Regions from separate parts of the Paenibacillus sp. KN14-4R genome, predicted to be linked through region 3. Evidence: riboswitches for the same ligand, from Rfam matches in the RefSeq annotation. Region 3 holds a riboswitch; each other region holds the start of a gene.
What was found. A riboswitch is a leader RNA that binds a small molecule or an ion and turns the genes downstream of it on or off. The one in region 3 is predicted to bind cyclic di-AMP.
Positions count from the first base shown of each region.

Region 1: linked by a shared signal. The riboswitch ahead of ACSBOP_RS18170 (CAP domain-containing protein) and the one ahead of ACSBOP_RS12380 (C40 family peptidase) in region 3 are both predicted to bind cyclic di-AMP.
Region 2: linked by a shared signal. The riboswitch ahead of kdpF (K(+)-transporting ATPase subunit F) and the one ahead of ACSBOP_RS12380 (C40 family peptidase) in region 3 are both predicted to bind cyclic di-AMP.

Region 1 is NZ_CP197466.1:3,677,194-3,679,516, forward strand. Features, by position in the region: gene sdaAB (L-serine ammonia-lyase, iron-sulfur-dependent subunit beta) at 1-214, opposite strand, end outside; gene ACSBOP_RS18170 (CAP domain-containing protein) at 426-1,205, opposite strand; cyclic di-AMP (ydaO/yuaA leader) riboswitch at 1,210-1,341, opposite strand; gene ACSBOP_RS18175 (TRM11 family SAM-dependent methyltransferase) at 1,422-2,300, opposite strand.
Region 2 is NZ_CP197466.1:3,408,165-3,410,487, reverse strand. Features, by position in the region: gene ACSBOP_RS16680 (hypothetical protein) at 1-397, shown strand, start outside; cyclic di-AMP (ydaO/yuaA leader) riboswitch at 573-749, shown strand; cyclic di-AMP (ydaO/yuaA leader) riboswitch at 776-942, shown strand; gene kdpF (K(+)-transporting ATPase subunit F) at 1,190-1,267, shown strand; gene kdpA (potassium-transporting ATPase subunit KdpA) at 1,314-2,323, shown strand, end outside.
Region 3 is NZ_CP197466.1:2,563,932-2,566,254, forward strand. Features, by position in the region: gene ACSBOP_RS12375 (ABC transporter substrate-binding protein) at 1-237, opposite strand, end outside; TPP riboswitch at 320-434, opposite strand; gene ACSBOP_RS12380 (C40 family peptidase) at 546-1,403, opposite strand; cyclic di-AMP (ydaO/yuaA leader) riboswitch at 1,409-1,553, opposite strand; gene ACSBOP_RS12385 (YhgE/Pip family protein) at 1,717-2,323, opposite strand, start outside.

The sequences.
Region 1 (2,323 bases), 1.1 Mb from region 3:
CATAATCCAGTATGCCACCGACAATAGCTAGATCGGTGCAATGCCCTTTATACGTTTCAGCAAAAGAACCATAAAAAGTGATGTCCACACGCTTCGGCTGTTCGCCTAACAACTGCCTTGCCGCTCGGCCTAGACGCGCTGCTCCTGCTGTATGTGAACTCGATGGACCTACCATAGACGGCCCAATTATTGAAAAAACATCTTTAAATCGCATGCTTGTTCCTCTTCCCCCGTGATGATCTTACCTTTTCATGCTACATCATATCTCAAATATGAATAAGCAGCAAAAAAATCGAACGAGCGATCTTCGGATTCTTTCTCGAAATCATGTATAGCCTGTTCACCCAGTGTTTAAAATAAACAATAAAAAAAGAGCTAACGGCTTATGACCCAAACAGGATCATGCCGTTAACTCTTCCTATCATTTAGCCAATAAACTCTTGTACCCACACACCTTGATAGTAAGCAACACCGATTGTTGTAAAGTTAGGGCTTAGAATGTTCTGTCTGTGCCCGCTGCTATTCATCCATGCTGTCATTACATCTTGTGGCGTACGTTGACCCTTCGCGATATTCTCACCCGCTGCGCGGTAAGAAATGTTATACTGTTTCATCATATCAAATGGCGAACCATAAGTTGGAGATTGGTGATCAAAGTAATTATTTTTCACCATATCCTTCGCTTTATCCATTGCCATGTTGTTTAACTTGGTATTATCCATCTTAACTGCAGAAAGTCCTGCTTTGGAACGTTCTTTATTGACAAGATCCACTACTTCTTGTGCAAATTTAGTAGCTTCGTCTGACACTGCTGGCTTCTCAGACGGTGCTGGAGTTGGCTTAGGTGTTGGTGTTGGTTTCGGCGTAGGCGTTGGATCCGGTGTTGGCTTTGATGTTACCGGCGGCGTTGGTGTAACGTTATCCGGCAATGTTGGCCATTGAATTTGTGAGTTTGATCCATCTACATTACCAGGTAGATTGCATCCTCCACCCATCGAAATGACTCCACCTTTTATTCCTTGTGAATATAACTTCATTAACTCGCTCAAATTGAAGTTACATGATTTGGCTAACTCGTTTGCCGAAATAGGGTTATTCTGCCCTACTACACATGCTGCTTGAGCTACATTCGCCATCCCTGCGGACGCTAGCAATGTCACTGCAAGAGTACCTGTTACGACTACTTTCTTAAAACTTTGTTTCATTTCTCTCTCTCCTTTTTGTCGCCTACGAGGTTAGCTGACGGGTTCGGATAAAAGAGTAACACCCGACCACTAAAAGTGGTTTCACCCCAAATGGCGGTTCCCCCGCACCCTTTTTGGGTTTCGGCTTATTTAACACTTTCAAAGTGTAACATGTATTATATCTGCCTTCATTCTCAAAATTGTGGTAGTATTACTTAATGAAGGTAATAAGACCAATTACCTGCAAACGATGACTTGTCTAGCAAAACGTCCTTTGCTAACGACGCATCGGTCTATAATCGATAATCCTGCTTGCATAATTGCATCATCCATTTGCTCAATTGTTATGATAACGACTTTACTTGCTAATGAGCGTATGCTTTTTAACAGCCCAGATCGTTCACAATCTGAGAGCACAGAGCATAGATTATAGGGCATATCGAGAATGGCGACATCATAGTGACCTGTTAATGTCGTCATATCTTGAATTTCTACGACCTGTGGCATGTTAAAATGTGCTAGATTGGCCCGTGCTCCTCGAATTGCAAGTGGATTTAAATCTGAGCCTACGATGGATATCCCCATCGAAAGGGCTTCGATGACAACTGTGCCGATTCCACAGCAAGGATCGATAACGGTAACTCCATCCGTGTGAGGTACTGCGATGTTGACAATAGCTCTTGCAACACGTGTACTAAGCGCAGTGGAGTAATTGTGCGGTTTTTTCGTATGACGCAGCCAAACCGCCTCATTTTTCCTATATTCTCCGAATAACCACCTACCGCCTGCGTGAATTATTCCAAATATCCGCTCAGGCTTTCGCATGTCTGCTTTACCATGTACACGTGACCCAATCTCACGTTCAATGGCACGCTCTTCGTCATACGTAATGGCATAATTGCTTTCGATGTATATAATTTTAAATGTCTTTCCACCAGTCTGTAGCGACTCAACTTGGTCAGCAATTTCTCGAATATTTTGACCGCCATAGCGTACAGCGAGCTCTAACTTAATAAAGGGACTCCGACTCGGATTTACCGCAAATGGACTCTCGATACAGGAATTGTGAGGAACATGTCCAAATAGAGTTTTCATCTCTAACATACATAAAGACATTTCATCCTCATGACAAGCATATG
Region 2 (2,323 bases), 840 kb from region 3:
GAATGAATTGATATTGGTGGTTGGATATACGGAAGCTTCAGAACAGTTTATTGGTGCATTACAAAGGTTGAATAAGCCCTTTGCTGTGCTAACGAATAATAAATCGGAGTATAAAAGGCTGTTAAAATCGGGTGTGGAGCAGATTGTACTGATCAACACTTCTGAACTCAGCACGTGGATTGTTCCCGCACATGCGTATAGCCAAATTTATTTATTTGAACAAAGTTTACCGTTATGCTGCAGATTTATTCAAATATGCCGTTCCTGGACGAGTGAGCCGATCTATGTCATTACAAAAGAGGTTCAACCCCGTCTTATTTATAAAGGATTGGGTGCTAATTATGTGATTCATACCCATAGTAATGATGTGACTTTCTTGCTTGAAAATGCAAATTGATATCAAATAAGTAAAAAACGATGAAAATCATAGCTTGAAGGAGATATTGGAAGATTGAAATGAAAGTAAGCGTTATTCTAGCAAAGTAAGATCATTTTCTTGCAATTACCACGCTTTACAAAAAACTGTGTGAGGCGTATGATTCGTCTCATGATTTAGAAATTAAACAGTTTTCAGTTCTGAATCGCTTAATTTCCATGAGGAAAACGGGGGAACCAAACAAGTGGTAAATGTCCGATGTGAGAGTCGGATATGTACTGCAAATGGGGTGAATCCTTGCGTTATGCAAGGTAGGGCGACTCTCACCGCCCGAATCCGGCAGCTAACCTCGTAAGCGTTGACTGGGAGAGGATGATGAATTTATTAGTTGATATATAAATGTCTTTATCGCTGAGTTCCTGCTCATGAGCAGGAAGCGGGGGAACCAACGAGACCTGAAACACAAATCAGTCTCATGGGGTGAATCCTTGTGTTATGCAAGGTAGGGCGACTCTCAAGCGCCCGAATCCGACAGCTAACCTCGTAAGCGTACGGAGAGAGGCAACGATTGTCGCGCTAGACATGGTGTTATTCACTGTGCCAAGAAGCCCGCGAGAAGAGTTCCTCTTCGCGCGAAGGCTTCTTTTTTGTTGCCTATTTTTAAAGAAAATGGTTAGATTGCGAGATTTTGGAGGAGTGATTTCGGGTGATGATCATCTATATGATTCTGGCATTAGCAGGTATGTTCGCCTTATTTCTTGGGTTCTTATACGGATGCGGACGCATTGTCGATGAGGCAGGAGGCGAAAGCTGATGACAATCGTTTTGGTGCTTACTAGTCTTGTATCTATTTATCTGGTATATGCACTTATTAATCCAGAAAAATTTTAATTTTATGAAAACATGAATGAGGTTGTACAGGGAGGAAATTGCCATGATGGGCATGATTCAAATTGCAATTGTAATTGTACTGCTGGTACTGTTAGTAAAACCGCTCGGCAGCTATATCTACCATATTTTTTCTAATCAACCGAATCGTACGGATCGCATATTTGGACCGGTTGAAAAAGTGTTATTCGCCATTATTGGTGTGAAAAATCGCTCCGAGATGACGTGGAAGAAATACGCATTAACACTGGTGCTTACGAATATTGTGCTGGTTGCGTTTGGTTTTATTATTCTAGCAATTCAGAAAGGTTTACCGCTGAATCCAAACGGGATTGAAAATATGGAGCCGACGCTCATTTTTAATACCGTAATCAGTTTTATGGCAAATACCAATTTGCAGCACTACAGCGGGGAGACAGGGCTTAGTTATTTGTCACAGATGGTAGTCATCATGATGATGATGTTTACATCTGCAGCGACAGGAATTGTTGTAGCGATTGCTTTTATTAGAGGGATTACTTCAAAGGGTACGACATTAGGTAACTTTTTCGTTGATTTCGTGAAGGCTCACACACGATTACTCATACCTATTGCGATTATAATAACGCTGGTGCTCGTTGCATTTAAAGTCCCACAGACGCTTGATCCTACGATTCAAGCCACAACACTTGAAGGGGAAACCCAGCAAATTGCGACAGGTCCTGTAGCTTCGCTCGTATCAATCAAGCACTTAGGTACGAATGGGGGCGGATTTTTCGGTGCGAACTCCTCACACCCTTTTGAAAATCCAAGTCCACTGACGAATGTCATTGAGATATTGAGCATGTGGTGTATACCAGCAGCGCTGACCTATACGTTCGGGCGATTTGCTAACAATCGGAAGCAAGGTTGGATTATTTTTGGGGCGATGGGCATTCTGTTCGTTCTGTTCTTATCCTTAGCATATTACAGCGAATCTGCTGGGAATCCAGCGATGAACGCTCTGGGCATGGATGCTTCGCAAGGTAGTATGGAAGGGAAGGAAGTTCGCTTCGGTATTCCACAGTCTACGTTATTTAC
Region 3 (2,323 bases):
TGGAAGAACAATTTCAACATTAAGCCCTTGTTCGGCAAAATATCCTTTTTCTTTTGCTACGTAAATACCTGTGTGGTTCGTATTCGGTGTCCAGTCCAGCGCAATCTTAACATCTATTAACTTCTTATCTGCACTACCTTTCGATTCGTTTGCAGACTGCTCACTTTTACCGCAAGCTGTAAGCATGAGCAGCGTTAGTACAAGAACAGCCGCAAGACCTACTTTCAATTGCTTCATGTCGCTCTCTCCTTTTCTCTCGACGAGAATCTTTCTATGACAACAAAAAAACTCCCCAACGGGAGCCAGCATTTTTGTGCATGCACAAACAAAATCATGGTTCCTACGCTGGCATTATCCAGATCAGGTTCAAGGGTCAGTATTTTGTGGAATACAATCTCAGCCGGCCAAAAATCCCAGCACCCCGTTTGTTTTTTGAAGTTCTATACCACTATATAGCAGAATTGAGTATTTGTCTATTTTAATTATTCAATGAAAAAAACCACAGATCAGCATATGGCTGTCTGTGGCTTCTTATCTTATGGCTTTTAAAGAACGCGCTTAGCGCCAACATAATACTTCGCACTCCAGCTGGAGGAAAGACTTGTTACCATTACGCTACGCCCACGGCCAGATACTGCATTAATATATTTGTCATCGCCAATATAAATCCCTACATGCGATACGCGACTGCCTTCAGCGAAGAAAACAAGATCACCAGCTTGCAAATTGCTTACTGATTTTCCAACACTGTACATATCACTTGATGTGCGTGGAAGATCATATCCGTACTTTTTAAACACATAACTTACAAAACCTGAGCAATCAAATCCACTTGGTGAAGTTCCTCCATACACATATGGAACACCTAGATATTGATTCGCTGTATCAATGAGTTGTACGCTAATTTCAGGCTTCTTCGGTGGTGCATACCATGCAGGTGCATGGAAGTTGCCATCTACGCCAAGAATCGCAATTCCATTCTTATCATCCCACTGTAAAATAAAACCTAAGTGTTCAGCCATCAATCGTACAGGAACAAATGCTACCCCGTTATGTATCACAGGCTTAGTTGTTAACTCAACTTTTCTGTCGTCAACCGTCATCTTTGTGCTGCCAGTCGTCAGTTTGAAATTATGTTTGTCATTATGTACAGTAAGTCCAACTTCATCGCCTTCTTGATTCCAAGTCAACGTGTAGCCGATATTTTCAAACAATTGACGTACAGGCACCATTAACGAGTTGTTCTCGCCAATGTATGGATCCGTATTCAGATCAACTAAACGATCATTGACTTGAATTTTGACATCTTCATTTGCTGTTTGTGCACTTGCTGTTTGTCCGATCACGAAAGCACTTCCCAGAACAGCACATGATAATACTACGGTTTTAAATAAAGTTTTCAAACGGTAATACCTCCCAGTGTCTCCGAGGTTAGTTGACGGGTTCGGGAAGAAGGTTGCTCCCTAGATCGCATATAACACGAACATTCACCCCAAGTAAATCGGTCCCCCGTACTGACTTTATGTTTAAGCCAGATTCGACAAATTATCTATTTGACTTTAACAGATTATCATATTTTGCTAGTTTTGATCAATGAATCGCAGATTAGAAAATTTTCATTTAAGGAAATTGATTCTAATCTTTTTCTTAAAATATACCAAAAACCCGCGAAGCACCTGGCTTCGCGGGTTTCCATTTTTCTAATCTACACTGCTTCTATACAGCTTCATTAGAAGCAATTACTGGATTCGGGTTCTTTTTTAAATTGATTTTTAATGTAACCCAAGTTAAAGCACCCATTCCAACAATCCATCCGATTAGGACAATTGTATTACTCCAGAAGTCATTCATTTGACCGCTCGATATGACAGCTTTAAATCCACTTACAGAGTAAGTCATTGGTACTAGCTTGCCAAACGGTTGTAGTATATCTGGAATTAATTCAATTGGGAAAGTTCCTGCTGAAGTTGTTAGTTGTACAATAAGAAGCAAGATTGCAAGGAAGCGTCCAACATCGTTAAATGCTGTAACCAAGAATTGCAAGATCGCCATGAAAGTCCAGCTCGTTACTAAGCTGAGTAAGATGAACAATCCAACGTTTTGCACTTCCAACTTCAATCCACCAAGCAAGATTATATCTGCCAGCACTGCTTGAAGCGCACCCACGACAAGCATTACACCGAATTTACTAATAAACCAACTAAATGAGTTGGGCGGTGTGATCGCAGGTTTTTTCATTGAGTATACGATTGTTAACATCAATGCACCTACGAACAATCCAAGGGATAAGAAGTACGGCGCAAATCCTGTTCCATAGTTAGGT